Regions from separate parts of the Caulobacter sp. GW821-FHT09A05 genome, predicted to be linked through region 2. Evidence: predicted binding sites of a transcription regulator. Region 2 holds the regulator's gene; each other region holds the start of a gene.

What was found. Region 2 encodes LexA, which represses DNA repair genes until DNA is damaged. Its sites were predicted from a motif close to ATGTTCNCNANNTGTTCT; they were not measured.
Region 1: a site for LexA is predicted at 2,329-2,346, ahead of uvrA (excinuclease ABC subunit UvrA). Genes of this name have one in related genera too.
Region 3: a site for LexA is predicted at 2,487-2,504, ahead of AC07NX_RS08920 (ATP-dependent helicase). Genes of this name have one in related genera too.

What each region holds. Positions count from the first base shown of each region.
Region 1 covers NZ_JBWKPX010000001.1:390,406-396,560, forward strand. The annotation lists gene AC07NX_RS01785 (ABC-F family ATP-binding cassette domain-containing protein) at 1-1,235, opposite strand, end outside; gene AC07NX_RS01790 (DUF1203 domain-containing protein) at 1,442-1,912, shown strand; gene AC07NX_RS01795 (hypothetical protein) at 1,909-2,079, opposite strand; gene uvrA (excinuclease ABC subunit UvrA) at 2,426-5,335, shown strand; gene AC07NX_RS01805 (hypothetical protein) at 5,379-6,155, opposite strand, start outside.
Region 2 covers NZ_JBWKPX010000019.1:82,711-88,865, forward strand. The annotation lists gene gltX (glutamate--tRNA ligase) at 1-200, opposite strand, end outside; gene AC07NX_RS17920 (ComEC/Rec2 family competence protein) at 235-2,415, shown strand; gene AC07NX_RS17925 (GFA family protein) at 2,511-2,930, shown strand; gene AC07NX_RS17930 (hypothetical protein) at 2,984-3,235, opposite strand; gene lexA (transcriptional repressor LexA) at 3,359-4,060, opposite strand; gene trpC (indole-3-glycerol phosphate synthase TrpC) at 4,324-5,112, opposite strand; gene trpD (anthranilate phosphoribosyltransferase) at 5,109-6,137, opposite strand; gene AC07NX_RS17950 (anthranilate synthase component II) at 6,141-6,155, opposite strand, start outside.
Region 3 covers NZ_JBWKPX010000007.1:50,227-56,381, reverse strand. The annotation lists gene AC07NX_RS08925 (DNA polymerase III subunit epsilon) at 1-15, opposite strand, end outside; gene AC07NX_RS08920 (ATP-dependent helicase) at 75-2,486, opposite strand; gene AC07NX_RS08915 (hypothetical protein) at 2,611-2,814, shown strand; gene AC07NX_RS08910 (hypothetical protein) at 2,835-3,071, shown strand; gene AC07NX_RS08905 (ribbon-helix-helix domain-containing protein) at 3,068-3,295, opposite strand; gene AC07NX_RS08900 (Coq4 family protein) at 3,475-4,188, shown strand; gene modA (molybdate ABC transporter substrate-binding protein) at 4,281-5,042, shown strand; gene AC07NX_RS08890 (LysR substrate-binding domain-containing protein) at 5,043-5,960, opposite strand; gene AC07NX_RS08885 (hypothetical protein) at 6,053-6,155, shown strand, end outside.

The sequences.
Region 1 (6,155 bases), on a different contig from region 2:
GCCCGCTGGTCCAGCAGGGCCGCCCGGACGCCGCGCGTGACCGCGCCCGCCGTGGGTTCCAGGCCGCCGGTCGCCAGCCGGATCAGGGTCGACTTGCCCGCCCCATTGCCGCCGACCAGGGCCACGCGCTCGGGCCCGACCAGGCGGAAGCTCAGGTCCGCCAGCACCGGTGGGCCGTCCGGATAGGCGAAGCCCACGCCATCGAACTCCAGCACGATCCGTCCCGCCGGCAGGCCGCAGGACGGCAGGTCGAAGGCCAGGCGGCGCAGGCGCTCGACCCGGGCCTCGGCAGCCTCGCGCGCCAGGGCCGCGTCCTGGGCGGCGCGATCGGCCAGCCGGTCCTCTCGCGCGCCGGTGTTCTCGGCCCGCTCGGCCTGGGCGCCCAGCAGGATCTTCGGCTCGCTGCCCCTGGCGGCGAACCGTCGGCCGGCGGCGTCGCGGCGCGCCTTGCGCTCGCGGGCGACCTGGGCCTCGCGGGCCGCCTGGCGCACCTGGCGTTCGGCCGCCTCCAGGTCGTGCTCGGCGGCGGCCACGGCCTGGGCCTTGCGCTCGGCATAGAGGTCGTAGCCGCCGCCGTAGCGGGTCGCGCCCAGGCCGGACAGCTCGACGATGCCGTCCATGCCGCGCAGCAGGGCCCGGTCGTGGCTGACCACCACCGCCCCGCCCTTCCAGCGCCGCAGCACGTCGGCCAGCAGGCTGCGGCCGGCGGCGTCGAGATTGTTGGTCGGCTCGTCCAGCAGGATCATGTCGGGGGCGGCGACCAGCAGGCCGGCCAGGGCCGCCCGGGTCATCTGGCCGCCGCTGAGGCTGGCGGCGGGGCAGGAGGCGTCCCAGCGCGACAGCCCGACCTCGCCCAGGGCGGCGGCGACGCGGCCCGGAAGGGTCCAGTCGGCCTCGATGAGGTCCTCTTCGAGGGTTTCCGGGGTCCCCTCCTCCGCCTCGATGCGGCACAGCCGGTCCCAGGCGGGGCCGACGCCCAGCAGGTCGGCCAGGCGCGCGCCCGGCGGCGGCGCATGCAGCTGGGGCAAGACCCCGACCACGCCGGCGCGGCTGACCGTTCCGGAAGCGGGCGCGGCGGTCCCGGCGATCAGCGACAGCAGCGTGGACTTGCCCACGCCGTTGCGGCCGACCAGGCCGATGCGCTCGGCCCCGATCGTCAGGTTCAGGTTGTCGAAGAGAACGCGGCCGTCAGGCGTGTCGGCGCGAACGGAATCCAGGGTGATGAAGGCGGGCATGGGAAACCACGATCAGGTTTGCGGGAAGGGCGAAACGGTCGTCCATCGCAATGTCCATGGCTGCCTCCATCGGTTGGCCCGGGGTTTCGGGCACAGTCGTTCTAGGCGAACGACCAGCGTTCGGCAAGTTTCGACGCAACCGCAAGGATCGGGTGTCGACCTCCCCGCAGCGGCGTCACAACGGGCCTCCAGACCAGGAGATCCCCATGTCCTTCACCGTTTCCAGCCTGCCGATCGAGCCGTTCGCGCCGCTGTTCGCCCTCGACGACGCGACCCTCGCCGAGCGGGGCGTGCTTCGCGTCGTCGCCGACGCCCCGTTCGCCTTTCCCTGCCGCGTCACCCTGGACGACGCCGCGCCGGGCGAGACCCTGATCCTGCTGAACCACGAGCACCAGGCCGCAGACACCCCGTTCCGCTCGCGCCACGCCATCTATGTGCGCGAGGCCGCGCAAGCGCCGACCTCGACCACCGGCGCCCTGCCCCCGGCCCTGCGCCGCCGCCTGCTGTCGCTGCGCGGCTTCGACGCGGCGGGCATGCTGCGCGACGCCGACGTGGTCGAGGGCGAGGCGGCCGCGCCAGTGATCGAGCGGATGCTGGCCGATCCGGGCGTGGCCTATCTGCACGCCCACTACGCCAAGCCCGGCTGCTACGCCGCGCGGATCGACCGCGCCGGCTAGAAGCTCAGCACGCCCAGGTCGACGATGATCTTGAAGGCCCAGATCGTGCAGGCGACGCAGACCACCAGGGTGATGACGTCGTCGATCTCCGAGCGCTGGCGGGCGGCCTTGCCCGCCTTGCCCTTGGCGGGCGCCTTCGCATTATTCTTCGCCGCCGCCTTGGCCACGCCCGTCGTCCTCGCCCGGCGCGCCCGACGCGCACCCCCTCCGCCATAGACGCCAGAGGTGCTGAAGGTTGCGCTTCCAAAGGCGGTTTATTGTTGGTGAACGCCGTCGTCCGCGCTACGGCCGAGCCCCGCCCACGGCGACGCCGGTCCAGGTTCGCGACACTGGCCGATCCTGGCGGCGGCGTCGGCCGTAGCCCCTGCTGACACCTGATGTCAGCAGTCCGCCGCCACCTGCCGCCATCGCGACATTTGTTCGCACCTTGTTCTTGTGTTAATCGCCGGTCTGAGCCCTACATATAGCCGTCTCGCCGTGGCTCCTCCCACGGCCCTACGCGTTCCGGAAAACATGGCTGAACAACTGAACTTCATCCGCGTGCGCGGCGCGCGGGAGCACAATCTCAAGGACGTCAGCGTCGACATCCCCCGGGGCGAGCTCGTGGTGCTGACCGGCCTGTCGGGCTCGGGCAAGAGTTCGCTGGCGTTCGACACCATCTACGCCGAGGGCCAGCGCCGCTACGTCGAGAGCCTGTCGGCCTACGCCCGCCAGTTCCTGGAGCTGATGAGCAAGCCGGACGTCGACCTGATCGAGGGCCTGTCCCCGGCCATCTCGATCGAGCAGAAGACCACCTCGCGCAACCCGCGCTCGACGGTGGGCACGGTCACCGAGATCCACGACTACATGCGCCTGCTGTGGGCGCGGGTCGGCGTGCCCTATTCGCCGGCCACCGGCCTGCCGATCGAGAGCCAGACCATCAGCCAGATGGTCGACAAGATCACCGCCCTGCCGGAAGGCACGCGCCTCTACCTGCTGGCCCCCGTCGTCCGCGACCGCAAGGGCGAATACCGCAAGGAGATCGCCGAGTGGCAGAAGGCCGGCTTCCAGCGGCTGAAGATCGACGGCGAATTCTATCCGATCGAGGACGCCCCGGTCCTCGACAAGAAGTTCAAGCACGACATCGACGTGGTGGTGGACCGCATCGTCACCAAGCCGGGCATGGAGCAGCGCCTGGCCGACTCGATCGAGCAGGCCCTGCGCCTGGCCGACGGCCTGGCCGTGGCCGAGTGGGCCAATGTCGAGGAGGGCGAGAAGGAGCCGCGCCGGCTGCTGTTCTCCGAACGCTTCGCCTGCCCGGTCAGCGGCTTCACGATCGCCGAGATCGAGCCGCGACTGTTCTCGTTCAACAACCCGGCGGGCGCCTGCCCGGCCTGTGACGGCCTGGGGGCCAAGCTGGCCTTCGACGCCGACCTGGTGATCCCCGACAAGGACCGTTCGCTTCACAAGGGCGCCGTCGCGCCGTGGGCCAAGGGGCCTTCGCCGCTCTACACCCAGACCCTGCAGGCCCTGGCCCGCCACTACGGCTTCTCGATGGACGAGCCCTGGCACAAGCTGCCCGAGAGCGCCCGCCAGGTGGTGCTGCAGGGCTCCAAGGGCGAGAAGATCAAGTTCGTCTACGACGACAACGCTCGCAAATACGAGGTGGCCAAGCCGTTCGAGGGCGTGCTGCCGAACCTGGAGCGCCGCTGGCGCGAGACGGACTCCTCGTGGGTCCGCGAGGAGCTGGGCCGCTACCAGTCCGACACGCCGTGCGAGGTCTGCCACGGCAAGCGCCTGAAGCCGGAAGCCCTGGCGGTCAAGATCCATGGCCAGGACATCGCCGCGGTCTCGAACCTGGCCATCCGTCCGGCCCGCGACTGGTTCACCGCGCTCGAAGGCCACCTGAGCGACAAGCAGATGGAGATCGCCCGGCGGATCCTGAAGGAGATCAACGACCGCCTGCGGTTCCTGGTCGACGTCGGCCTGGACTATCTGAACCTATCGCGCGGCTCGGGCACCCTATCGGGCGGCGAAAGCCAGCGCATCCGCCTGGCCAGCCAGATCGGCAGCGGCCTGACCGGCGTGCTCTACGTGCTGGACGAGCCGTCGATCGGCCTGCACCAGCGCGACAACACCCGCCTGCTGCAGTCGCTGCAGGGCCTGCGCGACCTCGGCAATTCCGTGCTGGTGGTCGAGCATGACGAGGAGGCCATCCTCACCGCCGACTATGTGATCGACATGGGTCCGGCGGCGGGCGTGCACGGCGGCGAGATCGTCGCCGAGGGCAAGCCGGCCGACATCATGGCCAATCCCAACAGCATCACCGGCCAGTACCTGACCGGCGTGCGCGAGATCGAGGTGCCTGAACAACGCCGCCCGATCAGCAAGAAGAAGATGCTGCGGGTCGTCGGCGCCAAGGGCAACAACCTCAAGGATGTCACCGGCGAGATCCCGGTGGGGACCTTCACCTGCATCACCGGCGTGTCGGGCGGCGGCAAGTCGACCTTCACGATCGAGACCCTGTACAAAGCCGCCGCCCGCCGCCTGAACAACGCCAGCGACGCCCCGGCCGCGCACGAGCGGATCGAGGGGCTGGAGAACTTCGACAAGGTCATCGACATCGACCAGTCGCCGATCGGCCGCACCCCGCGCTCGAACCCGGCCACCTATACCGGCGCCTTCGGGCCGATCCGCGACTGGTTCGCCCAGCTGCCGGAGAGCAAGGCGCGCGGCTACGGCCCCGGCCGCTTCAGCTTCAACGTCAAGGGCGGCCGCTGCGAGGCCTGCCAGGGCGACGGCCTGATCAAGATCGAGATGCACTTCCTGCCCGACGTCTACGTCACCTGCGACGTCTGCAAGGGCCAGCGCTACAATCGCGAGACCCTGGACATCCTGTTCAAGGGCAAGACCATCGCCGACGTGCTGGACATGACGGTGGAAGAGGCCGCCGACTTCTTCAAGGCCGTGCCGCCGATCCGCGACAAGATGGAGACCCTCAAGCGCGTGGGCCTCAGCTACATCAAGGTCGGCCAGCAGGCCACGACCCTGTCTGGTGGTGAAGCGCAACGGGTAAAACTCTCCAAGGAGCTCAGCAAGCGGGCCACCGGCCGCACGCTGTACATCCTCGACGAGCCGACGACGGGCCTGCATTTCGAGGACACCAAGAAGCTGCTGGAGGTGCTGCACGAGCTGGTCGACCAGGGCAACACCGTGGTCGTCATCGAGCATAACCTGGACGTGGTGAAGACCGCCGACTGGCTGCTGGACTTCGGTCCGGAGGGCGGCGACGGCGGCGGCGAGATCGTCGCCGTGGGCTCGCCCCAGGAGGTGGCCAAGGCCGAGGCCAGCTGGACCGGCCGCTATCTGAAGGACGTCCTGGCCCGCCACGAGGAGCGGCGGCTGGAGCGCGTGGCGGCGCTGAAGGCGGCCAAGCGGGCCTGAGGCGGCTCGGACGGGACGACGGATCGTCCCGTCCGAAGCCCGATCAACTGAACACCTCGGCCTGGTTTTCCGGGCGGGTGTCGGCGATCTGGCGATAGACGGCCGCCGCGGGGGCGTAGATCACCGCGTTCAGCACGCCGCTCATCGCGCCGCCCAGCACGAAGTAGACGATGCGGGCCGGGCTGAAATAGGCGGCCAGGGATGTCATTTCAGGCCGGGCGATCTCGCTCATCGCCCGGCCGACGTCGCCACCGGAGAAGGCGAAGGTGATGGCGACGTACGCCGTCATCATCACCATGTAGATCGGCAGCATCAGCACCACGGCCAGGCCGTAGCAGCCCAGCAGCCGCCAGAAGCGCCCCCGGGTCAGCCGCCAGGACTCGAACACCCGCAGGCGGCGTTCGGCGAAGGTCATCACGCCGGCCAGCGACAGCCGGACCGCGAAGAACACCAGGCCGGCGAACACCAGCAGGTAGCCGAGCAGCACCACCAGGACGATGCCGACCATCGCGCCGGCGTTGGGCTCGCCCCCGGTCTGGCCCGCAAAGCCAGCGACCCCGATCGCCGCGCCCAGCAGGACCACCGGGATGACCAGCGCGATGGTCAGGCCGGTGAACACCACACCCATGATCAGCGACAGCAGGATCAGCCGCAATTCGTCGCCGCCCAGCCGCAGCCGGGTCAGCGGCGACTCCGCCGGCCGCAGGATCGCCCGGTAGACGCCCGCGCCCATGATCGCGGCGATCAGGATCGCCCCGCCGATCGCAATGGCCTCGCCGGCCAGGAAGCCCGTCAGCGCCTCGGACGTCATCGTCCCCTG
Region 2 (6,155 bases):
AAGATGGCGGCGACGGCGGCTTCGGTCGAACGTTCGCGATCGGTGTCCTCGACGCGAACAAGGAACTTCCCACCCGTATGACGTGCATATAACCAGTTGAACAGCGCCGTGCGCGCGCCGCCGATGTGCAGGAAGCCGGTCGGCGACGGGGCGAAGCGGGTGACGACGCCGGAGGGCGGCGCGGGGGGAGATTGGGTCATCGAGATCAAGGCTGACGGACTGGAGGCCACGGAAGTGGCGAGGACCGCGACACCGGACAGGTCCGGTGGCGGCTGGGCGGCGCGTCTTAGCACGCGTCTTCGCGCGCGTCCTAGCCTGGGAACGGTAACAGCTTCACTGATCGGCGAGATCGACGCCAATCGCGAGCGCTGGATGCTGTGGGCGCCGGTGGCGTTCGGCCTGGGCGCGGCCGGCTACCTGGAACTGAAGGCCGAGCCGTCCTGGGCGCTGCTGGTCGGGCTGGTGGCGGGACCGGCGATTCTGGCGGCGCTGATCGGACGGCGATCGGCGACCGGGCTGTCGGTCTTTCTGGTGCTGGCGACCTTCCTGGCGGCGGGGGCGCTGGCGGGCAAGGTCCGCTCGCACGCCGTCGAGGCGCCGATCCTGGCGGAGGGGCGGGCGGTGATGACCATCGACGGCTTCGTGGTCGACGTGGTCAGTCCCGGGGCCGGCGGGCCGCGCCTGCTGATCGCGCCGGTCCAGATCAGCCGCCTGGCGCCGGAGGACACGCCCAAGCGCGTGCGGGTGACCGTCGAGGCTGAGGACATCCCCGCGCCGGGCCAGGCGGTCCGCCTGCGAGCCATGCTGGGACCACCGCCGCCGCCGGCCGCGCCGGGCGCCTACGACTTCGCCCGCGACGCCTGGTTCCATGGCGTGGGTGGGGTGGGCTTCGCGATCGGCCAATCGCAACCGGTCGTGCTGGACCCGCCGCCGTGGCGGCTGCGGGCCGCCATGGCGGTCAACGCCTTCCGCTGGCGACTGGCCAGCCGGATCGTCCAGGACATGGGCGTCGCGCGCGGGGGAATCGCCGCGGCCATGGTCACCGGCCACGAGGCCTGGATCACCCAGGACCAGACCGAGGCCATGCGGGCCTCTGGCCTGGCCCACATCCTGTCGATCTCGGGCCTGCACATGGCCATCGTCGGCGGCTTCGCGTTCGGCCTGGTGCGGCTGCTGATCGCCGCCTGGCCCTGGGCGGCGCTGCGGGTTCCGGGCAAGAAGGTCGCGGCCCTGGCCGGCCTGGCCGCCGTCGGGACCTACCTGGTGATCTCCGGCGCGCCGCCGCCGGCCCTGCGGGCGGCGATCACCGCCACGGTGGCCTTCGCCGCCATCCTGTTCGACCGCCAGGCCATCACCCTGCACGGGCTGGCGGTGGCGGCCCTGATCATCCTGCTGGTCCAGCCCGAGTCGGCGGGCGCGCCCGGGTTCCAGATGTCGTTCGCGGCCACCGCCGCCCTGGTGGCCCTGGCCGAGGCCTGGCCGCGTCCCGTGCGCGAGATCTCGGCGCCCTGGTGGATCCGCGCCATCCAGGGGTCGCTGAGCTGGCTGGCGGTCAGCGTCGGCGCCAGCTTCGTGGCGGGCATGGCGACTGGGCCGTTCGCCCTGCAGCACTTCAACCGCGTGGCGGTCTGGGGCCTGCCGGCCAACCTCCTGGTCGCGCCGCTGTCGTCGTTCGTGATCATGCCGTTCCTCGCCCTGGGCGCGGCGCTCGAAGCCTTCGGACTGGGCCGGCCGTTCCTGGCGGTCGCCGGCTGGGGCATCGCGGCGATGATGGGAGTCGCCGACGGCTTCGCCAGCGCCGGCGGCGCCCAGAAGGTGGTGGCCAGCGGCCCGCCCTTCACCCTGGCCCTGGCCTTCGTCGGCCTGATGCTGCTGTGCCTGTGGCGCGGACGCCTGCGCTGGCTGGGCGCGCCCCTCGCCTTGGCGGTGGCCCTGTGGCCGCGCCCGGCGCCGCCCGACGCCTGGATCGCCCCGGACGGGACCACGGCGGCGGTGCGCCAGGGCCGCGAGGCGGTGCTGCTACGGCCCGACGCGCGCCGCTTCGGGGCCGAGCTGTGGAGCCGACGGCGCGGCCTGGCCCTGCCGGACAGTGTCGCGCCCAGCCCGCTCTATGCCTGCGACCGGCGATCCTGCGCCCCGGCGGCCGGCGCGCCGGTCGCCCTGGCCCTGTCGTGGAGCAAGGCCGGGCCGGACGCCGACGACCTGGCGGCGATGTGCGCCAAGGCCGAGATCGTCGTCCTGCGCGGCGCGGCTCCGCCGACGCCGCCCGCCTGCCGCGACCGGATCGTCCTCGACGCCGACGACTTCGCGGCCCAGGGCGCGGCCGAGCTCTATCGGCGCGGCGGCGAATGGTGGATCGTCTGGGCCCAGCCGCTGCGGGGCGTCCGGCCCTGGACCAGGCCGCCCGCCGCCTGAACCCGGTGGGCGCGCGGCGGGCCAGTCAAACGTTCACCGAACTGGAAGGCCTTCCGAGCCGAGCGGCGCTTCGGGCGTTTAGGCTGGGAGGAGAGATGGAGACGATCATGGAGCGGGAAGGCGGGTGCGCGTGCGGGGCGGTGCGCTATGTCGTGACGGGCGGGCCGCTGCGGGTGGGGCTGTGCCACTGCCTGACCTGCCGCAAGCGCCACGGCGCGCCGTTCAACGCCTTCGCGGCGTTCCGGACCGACAAGGTGCGGATCGAGGGGCGGCTCGCGATCTGGACCGGCGCCGAGCACGGCCTGATCCACGGCTGCCCGACCTGCGGCTCGCCGCTGTTCTGGACGGCGGAGGGCGAGGGCGACGGCGAGACCGAAATCCACCTCGGTGGACTGGACGCGCCGGGCCAGTTCACGCCGCAGTACGAGGTCTGGGTCAAGCGCCGCGAGCCCTGGCTGCCGCCGCTGAACGTGCCGCAGTACGTGGAGAACCGGCCGGCGGGTATGGCGAGCTGAGGCGACGCCCGCCGCCCGGACGCAGGCCGGGACAGCGAGCTCGCTGAAATCGATTAGGGCCAGGGATCGAACGGCGGCGGCGGGGGCGGGGGATCGGTCTCCCAACTGGCCATGCAGTTGTCATAGGCGGGGTAATAGCAGGCGTCGAACTCCGGCGTACCGAGTTCATATTGCTGACACTTGGTCAGGGCTCGCTGCATGCACGGATGCGGATAGGCCTTCGCTGGCGCCGGGACCGTGACGATCGTAAAGGCGGCGGTCGCGCATAACGCAACCGCCGCGGCCGAAAATCGATATCGCTGCATTACCGTCTCCAAACGAAGCCATTGGTTCAAGAATGGCTACACAATTTGAAGTTGAATGCAACCGTGAGTCCCACGCTTGGCACGGATCGCGAGCGGAGCCTGGAACGTGAGCTCCTGCGAAGCCTAGTGATACCGCCGGATCAGCCCCACCAGCTTGCCCTGCACCTCGACCTGGTCGGGGCCGAAGATGCGGGTCTCGTACTTGGGGTTGGCGGCTTCCAGGGCGATCGAGCCGCCCTTCTTGCGCAGGCGCTTGAGGGTGGCTTCCTCGCCGACCAGGGCCACGACGATCTCGCCGCTGTTGGCCGTGTCGCCCTTGCGGATGATCACATAGTCGCCGTCGAGGATGCCGGCCTCGATCATCGAGTCGCCCTGCACCTCGAGCACATAATGCTCGCCGGCCCCCAGCATGGTCTCGGGCACCGGCAGGCGCTCGCGCTCGTGCTGGATGGCGTCGATCGGGGTGCCGGCGGCGATGCGGCCCAGGATGGGCAGGTCGCGGGTGTTGTCGGCGGCCATCTGGGGCGGGGGCGTCGGCGCCTGGCCGCCGCCTTCCAGCACCTGCGGCTTGAACGTTCCGCGCCCCTTCGGCGGCGCCGCCGCCGTAGCCTGCTGCGGCAGCTTGACCACCTCGAGCGCCCGCGCCCGGTGGGCAAGGCGACGGATGAAGCCGCGCTCCTCCAGAGCCGTGATCAGCCGGTGGATGCCCGATTTGGACGCCAGGTCCAGCGCCTCCTTCATCTCGTCGAAGGAGGGGGAGACGCCGGTCTCCTTGATCCGTTCGTGGATGAACATCAGCAGCTCGTGCTGCTTGCGCGTGAGCATGTCCGGCCTCGCCAGTCGTCGCGGAACAAACCGCAAACCTCTGTGAATGTTCTCTAGGTGTTCTTTGTTGATGTCAAGTTAACGGTGTTCGCCGGGCGGACGGGGGTGGATTTCTCAGGAAATACAAGTCCGGTCGACGCGTGGGCGGCGGGCAAGATTCCGCGATCCGCTCGAATCGAGGGCGTACCGCGCCGGGCCGCAGCATGCATGACGCGGGTTCGGGCGCGCGGATTTCCGGGAGTTGGCCTCGGCCTCGAAGTGCTCTACCCCAGCAGCGCCCGCGTCGCCGCCGCGACGTTTGCCTGGCGCATCAGGCTTTCGCCGACCAGCATGGCCCTGGCGCCGGCCGTCTCCATCCGCACCACGTCGTCGTGGACGAACAGGCCACTTTCGGTGACCAGCAGGGCGTCGGCGGGCGCCTGGGCGGCCAGGCGCTCGGTGACGGCCAGATCGACGACGAAGCTCTTCAGATCGCGGTTGTTGATCCCGACCAGGGTCGAGCCCAGCTTGCCGGCCCGCGCCATCTCGGCCTCGTCGTGGACCTCGACCAGGGCGTCCATGGAGAGGCGAGCGGCCTCGGCCATCAGGTCGGCGGCCAGGGCGTCGTCGATCATCGCCAGGATCACCAGGATGGCGTCGGCGCCCAGGGCGCGGCTCTCGGCCACCTGCCAGGGGTCGACCAGGAAATCCTTGCGGATGCAGGGCAGGGCGACGGCGGCGCGGGCGTCGATCAGGTAGCCGTCGGCGCCCTGGAAGCTGGGGCCGTCCGTCAGGATCGACAGGCAGGACGCGCCGCCCTCGGCATAGGCGCGGGCCAGGGCCGGCGGATCGAAGTCGGCGCGGATCAGGCCCTTGGACGGCGAGGCCTTCTTGATCTCGGCGATCAGGGCCAGCTTGCCCGGCGCGTGATCGGCCTCCAGCGCGGCCTTGAAGCCGCGCGGCGAGGCGGCGGAGCGGGCGGCGGCGTCGACCTGGGCGAACGACCGCCGGCGCTTGCGGTCGGCCACGTCCTCGCGCTTGTAGGCGGCGATCTTGGCCAGGATGTCGGTCATGCTGAAACGGTTTCGCTGTTGGTGGCGGCGACCAGTCCGGCCAGGGCCGCCTTGGCGCGACCGTCGTCGAGCACCGCGCCGGCCAGTTCGACCCCCTCGCGCAGGGTCTCGACCCTGTCGGCCACCAGGAAGGCGGCGGCGGCGTTGAGCATGACGATGTCGCGGTACGGACCCTTCTGGCCGTCCAGCAGGGCGGTCAGGGCGGCGGCGTTGTAGGCGGGCTCGCCGCCGGTGATGTCGGCCAGGGCGGCGCGGGGCAGGCCCACGGCCTCGGGCGTGATGGTGAACAGGCGCAAGGCCCCATCGCGCCATTCGGCGACCTCGGTTTCGCCCGTGGTGGTCAGCTCGTCCATGCCGGCCCCGTGCACCGACCAGGCGCGTTCGGCGCCGAGCGCGCCCAGGGCCTTGGCCACGGGCTCGACGAAGCGATGGGCCGAGACGCCCACGACCTGGCGCTTGGCGCCGGCCGGATTGGTCAGCGGGCCCAGCAGGTTGAAGATAGTGCGAAAGCCCAGCTGCTGGCGGATCGGCGAGACGTGCTTCATCGCCCCGTGGTGCGACTGGGCGAACAGGAAGCAGATGCCGGCCGTGTCCAGGGCGTGGCGTTGCTGGGCCAGGCTGGCGTCGATATTGACCCCCAGGGCGGCCAGGACGTCGGCGGTGCCGGACTTGCTGGTGATCGCCCGGTTGCCGTGCTTGGCCACCTTCAGCCCGCCGCCCGCGGCGACGAAGCCCACGGCGGTGGAGATGTTCAGGGTGTGCAGGCCGTCGCCGCCGGTGCCGCAGACGTCGATGACGTCATAGGGATGGTCCAGGTGGATGGCCGCGCGACGCATGGCACGGGCGCAGGCGGTGATCTCGCCCACTGTCTCGCCGCGCAGGCGCATGGCGGTCACCGCCGCGGCCACCTGGGCGGGGGTCGGCTCGCCGCGCAGGCAGGCGGCGAAGAAGGTCTCGGCGTCGTCCTCGTCCAGGGTCTGGCCGTCGGCCAGCTTGGCCAGCAGGGGCTTGAAGGCGTCCGACATCGCCTAGACCCAGATCGC
Region 3 (6,155 bases), on a different contig from region 2:
GCGGGGAGCAGCCATGCACCGAAATATGGGCCCTGTCGCGGGGCAAGGGGAGGGGCGGGGTCCAGCCGCCCGCCTCAGGCCTTCTCCACGAAGCTGTCGATCACCTTCTTGTCGCCGGCCTTGTCGAACGACACCGATAGCTTGTTGCCCTCCACGCCCGTGACCTTGCCGTAGCCGAACTTGACGTGGAACACCCGGTCGCCGCGCGTATAGGCGCTGGCCGCCGAGCCGGCCGAGACCGCCACCAGCCGGCCTTCGCCCTCGATCGGGGCCGAGCGCGCGGCGGACCCCCCGGAGCGCCAGGTGGCGCCGCGCTCGCTGAAGCCCGCCGTCCGTTCCTGGGCCCGCTTCCAGCCTGGGCTGTCGTAGCTGCCGGCCGTGAAGGTGCTGGTCCCCGGATCGTCCCAGCGCGACGACACCGTCTGCTGCATGCCTGGACCGCCGCCGTAATAGCCGGTCTCGGACGCCGCATCGACGTGGGCCAGCGGCAGTTCGTCGACGAACCGCGACGGCAGCTGGCTGGTCCAGCGGCCATAGACCTGGCGGTTGGCCACGAAGCTGATCCGGGCCTCCTCGCGGGCCCGGGTGATGCCGACATAGGCCAGGCGGCGCTCTTCCTCGAGGCCCTTCTCGCCCTTGTCGTCCATGCTGCGCTGGCTGGGGAACACGCCTTCCTCCCAGCCGGGCAGGAAGACCAGCGGGAACTCCAGGCCCTTGGCCGAGTGCAGGGTCATGATCCAGACCGCGTCGTCGCCGGCGCCCTTGTCCAGGTCCATGACCAGCGACACGTGCTCCAGATAGCCTTCGAGGGTGTCGAAGGCGCCCATCGACTGGACCAGTTCCTTCAGGTTCTCCAGCCGCGTCTGGCTGGTCGGGCCCTTGTCCAGGCGCAGGGCGTCGGTATAGCCGCTCTCCTCAAGCACCGCCTCCATCACCCGCTGGTGCGGGGTGTTGGCGGCCAGGGCCCGCCAGCGGTCCAGGTCGCGCAGGAAGTTGCTCAGCGCCGTGCGGGTGCGGGCCGGCAGGTCGTCGCCGCCGATGATCACCCGGGCCGCGTCGACCGTGGAGATCCCCTCGGCGCGGGCGATCTGCAGCAGCTTCTGCACCGAGGTGTCGCCGATGCCGCGCTTGGGAGTGTTGACGATGCGCTCGAAGGCCAGGTCGTCGTCGGGCGACTGGATCAGCCGCAGATAGGCGTGGGCGTCGCGGATCTCGGCCCGTTCGAAGAACCGCGGACCGCCCACCACCTTGTAGGGGATCTGCAGCATCACGAACCGCTCTTCGAAGGCCCGCATCTGGAACGAGGCGCGCACGAGGATGGCCATGTGGCTGTACTTGCGGCCGGCGCGCTTGGCTTTCTCGATCTCGTCGGCGACCATCCGGCTCTCGGCCTCGCCGTCCCAGACGCCGCTGACCTTGACCTTCTCGCCGCCGGACGCCTCGGTCCACAGGGTCTTGCCCAGCCGGCTCTTGTTGGCGTCGATCAGGCCCGAGGCGGCGGCCAGGATGTGCTCGGTGGAGCGGTAGTTGCGCTCCAGCTTGATGACCTTGGCGCCGGGGAAGTCGCGCTCGAAACGCAGGATGTTGTCGACCTCCGCGCCCCGCCAGCCATAGATCGACTGGTCGTCGTCGCCCACGCAGCAGACGTTCTGGCGGCCCTGGGCCAGCAGCCGCAGCCACAGGTACTGGGCGACGTTGGTGTCCTGGTACTCGTCGACCATCACGTACTGGAAACGGCGCTGGAAGTCGGCCAGCACGTCCGGATGGCTGGTGAAGATCGTGATGTTGTGCAGGAGAAGGTCGCCGAAATCGCAGGCGTTGAGGATGCGCAGCCGCTCCTGGTACTGGCGGTAGAGGGTGATCCCCCGGCCGTTGGCGAACTCGCCGGCCTCGCTTTGCGGCACCCGGTCGGGCGTCCAGCCGCGGTTCTTCCAGGTGTCGATCAGGCCGGCCAGGGCGCGGGGCGTCCAGCGCTTGGCGTCGATGTCGGCGGCCTCGATCAGTTGCTTGAGCAGCCGTTCCTGGTCATCGGTGTCGATGATCGTGTAGCTGGATTTCAGCCCGACCAGTTCGGCGTGACGGCGCAGGATCTGGGCGGCCACCGAATGGAAGGTGCCCAGCCAGCGCAGGCCCTCGGCCTGGTCGCCAATGATGTGGGTGATCCGCTCGCGCATCTCGCGGGCGGCCTTGTTGGTGAAGGTGACGACCAGCAGCTCCCACGGCCGGGCTCGGCCCGTCGCCAGGATGTGGGCCAGGCGGGTGGTCAGCACGCGGGTCTTGCCCGTGCCCGCGCCGGCCAGCACCAGCACGGGGCCCTCCGTGGCTTCCACGGCGGCCCGCTGTTCGGGGTTCAGCCCTTCCAGGTAGTTCGGCGCCTCGCGGGCGCCGTCCGGCCCGCGCGCACGGGCCAGGTCGGAGATGCGGGGGACGGGGAGATCGCCGGGGAAGCCGTCGAAAGAGGGGGACGAGTCGAAGCCTTGGGACATGGAACATATGTAGCACAAAGATCGCCCGGCTTAAGCCCTTGCGCCGATCCGTCGCCCTTCCTCGCCGGAACTTCGATGTTCACGCCCCGTTTGTTTTGGGGGACGGACATCACAGGAGACGGACGTGGCTGAAGAAACCCATACGAGCGGTGGCGGCGGCGGGACGGGCATGGCGTTCATCATAGGCGCGCTGGTGGTCGTGGTGGCGGTGATCGCCTACTTCGTCTTCACCGGCGGCATGACGCAGAAGAAGACGGTCGACATCAACGTCTCCGCCCCGAACGTCGAGGCGCCCAAGGTTCCGGAAGCGCCCAAGCCCACCAACTAGGGCCAACGAGGGAGGACGCCATGGCGCGTCACCACGATATTCGGCCGCAGCACCTGGGCGTGGCCGGCCTGACCTTGCTGGGCGTGCTGCTGCTGATCGCCGCCCTGGTGGTCGGCGGCTGGCGTTCCGGCGTGCTGGCCGTGCGATCGGCCGACCTGTCGATGCGGTTGCCGGAAAGGCCGGCGCTGCCGCAGCGGTCGCCCAATCCCGCGCCCCTGCCGCTGCCCAAGCCCGGCCCGGGCGTCGAGCAGGGCTAGACCGTGCCGGCCTCGCCCGCCTGGGCGCGCCGCAGGGCGAACACCCGGCAGGCCGAGGCCAGGGGGCGCTCGCCGCGTCCGGCGTCGATCCGCTGGATCAGGCCGGCGATACTGATCTTGTCGGCGCCGGCCGCCGCCTGCAGCACCACCCAGAACTCGGGCTCCAGGGCCAGGGAGGTCGCGTGACCGGCCAGGTTGATCGAACGCTTCTTCAAACTGCCCATCTCGCCAGTCCCCATTTTGCCCATTTGGCGGTCCGCCAAGGTTCCCGGATCGGGGTCGCTGAACCCTCTTGAATAAAAATGACGCCATGTCATCTTTAGTGGGTCCAGCAGGAGCATGCCCCATGATCGCAGCCACGCAAGTGCTCGGTGGGCCAAAGCCTCGCGAACCGATGAGGCGGATGCGCGACACGTTCCAACTGCAGCCTTTGCGGGCGTTCCGGGCCGTCCGGCGCCTGCTCGCCGACAAGGAGGACACCGCCCAGGTGTTCGAGATCATGCGGGCCTTGTCGGGCAAGGCGATCCCGAACGGCTATCGCCGGCTGCTGAGCACGCCCGACGGCGGCCGCATCGCCTACGAGCGGGACGAGTTCGCCGAGCGGCTGTCGGATCCGGCGTGGCTGGGGCAGTTCGGCCCGGGCACGGTCGGCGCCGCCTATCGCGACTTCATCGCCCCGCGCGGCCTGTCCGCCGAGGGGCTGGCCGAGGAAAGCCGCAAGGTTCCCGAGGCCGACGTCGACGCCGCCCATCCCCTGGCGTGGTACGCGCGGCGCATGCGCGACGTGCACGACGTCTGGCACGTCCTGACGGGCTACGGCACCGACGCCCTGGGCGAGGTTTGCGTGGTGGCCTTCTCCCACGCCCAGACCCGCAGCCTGGGCTTCGCGGTCATCGCCCTGGCCGGCGCGCGTCATCTCCAGAAGGCCGCGCCGGGCCTGCCCTACGGCAAGGCCGTGCGCGAAGCCTGGCGCAACGGCCGGGCGGCGGCCTGGCTGCCGGCGGTCGACTATCCGGCGTTGTTCGCCCTGCCGCTGGACGAGGCGCGCCGGACGCTGAAGATCGCGCCAAACACCGTCTACCGGGCCATCCCGCCGCGATACCGCGACCGTTCCTAGCCGCCCCGAAAGTCCTCCCGGCTTGACCTTTCTCCAGCGTTCGGTAGTTCAACTACATAACGCTACCGGCGTCGGCTTTTCGAGAGTTCCGCATGATCACCCGCCGCTTCAAGCTGGTCGGCCTGGCCCTGTTCGGGGCTATCTTCGCCCTCGCCGCGACGCCGGTCCTCGCCGCCGACACCCAGGTGGCGGTCGCCGCCAACTTCACCGAGCCGGCCAAGGCGATCGCCGCCGCCTTCAAGGCCAGGACCGGCCACACCGCGACCCTGAGCTTCGGTTCCTCGGGCCAGTTCTATACCCAGATGGCCCATGGGGCGCCCTATGAGGTATTCCTGTCGGCCGACGCGGAACGACCGCTGAAGGCCGAGCAGGAGGGGCTAGGCGTCTCGGGCACGCGGTTCACCTACGCCGTCGGCCGGCTGGTGCTCTATTCCCGGACGCCGGGTCTGGTCGACGACAAGGGCTCGGTGCTGAAGTCGGACCGGTTCGCCAAGCTGGCCATCGCCGATCCGACGGCCGCGCCCTATGGCGAGGCGGCGGTCGAGACGATGCGCAAGCTGAAGGTCTACGACGCCTTGGCGCCCAGGATCGTCAGGGGCGCGTCGATCACCCAGGCCTATCAGTACGTAGCCACCGGAAACGCCGAGCTGGGTTTCGTCGCGCTGTCGCAGGTGATCGACCAGCCGGGCGGGGCGCGCTGGCTGGTTCCGGCGGCGGACCACGCGCCGATCCAGCAGCAGGCCGTGCTGCTCCGGACAGGCGAGAAGAATCCCGCCGCCCGGGCGTTCCTGACCTTCCTGAAGTCTCCGGCCGCCATCGCCATCATCAAGCGCTACGGCTACGAGGTTCGCTAGCTAGCTTCGGCGATAGCGCGCGATCAGCGGGTCGGCCGCCGCCTGATCCAGGATCCAGTCGCGAAAGACGGCGATCTTGCGCACGCGGCGGCGTTCGGCCGGATAGGCCAGCCAGTAGCCGCCGCCGTAATGGGCGGTGATGTCGAACGGGGCGACCAGCCGTCCCTGGGCGATCTCCTGGGCGAAGAAGATCGGCGAGCCCAGGGCAAAGCCCTGGTCGGCCAGGGCGGTGGCCACTTCCAGCGCCTGGGCGTCGGCGGACAGGCGGGGCGGGGCGCGATCGTCGCTGGCGTCGACGCCCGCCGCCTCGAACCAGCGCACCCAGAAGTCCGGAGAACCGATCCGCGGCGCCCGCAACAGGTCGGCCGGGCTGGTCAGGCCGCCGGATCGCGCCAGGACGGTCGGCGTGCACAGCACCGTCTGGACGGAGGGGATCAGGAGATGCGCTTCCATCCCCGGCCAATCGCCGCCTCCGGCGCGCAGGGCCAGGTCGAACGGCTCGCGCTGCAGGTCGACCACCCGGCTGGAGGCGTCCAGCCGCACGGCGATGCGGGGATGGGCGATCTGGAAGCCGCCCAGGCGCGGGGCCAGCCAATGACCGCCGATGCTCTGCACCGTGGTGATCGACAGCACGCCCTCCTCGGTGTCGACCAGGTCCGACACCGCCGTGCGCAGGACGCTCATCGCCTCGGTCGCCGCCCGCGACAGGCGTTCGCCCGCCGGGGTCAGGGTCACCTCGCGGGGCAGGCGGGTGAACAGTGGTTGGTCCAGGCGTTGCTCCAAGGCCTTCACCTGCCAGCTGACCGCGGCCTGGCTGACGCCCAGCTCGTCGGCGGCGCGGGTGAAGCTCTTCAGGCGCGCGGCGGCCTCGAAGATCCGGATGGCGCTGAGCGGCAGGCTGGCGAGGATGTCTGGCATAAGTAGGGCTTATGCTTACGCAAGGAAGCCGCGTTTGTCATCCCGGGCTTGAAAGTCGATTTTCCAATCATGGAACGCCAGGAAGGGTGATCATGATGGACGAAGCGATCAAGACCCATAAGGAGACCACGTTCGGCTGGGTGCTGATGGTCCAGGAATGGATCGCCGCGCGCAAGGCCCGGCTGGCCCGCTTGG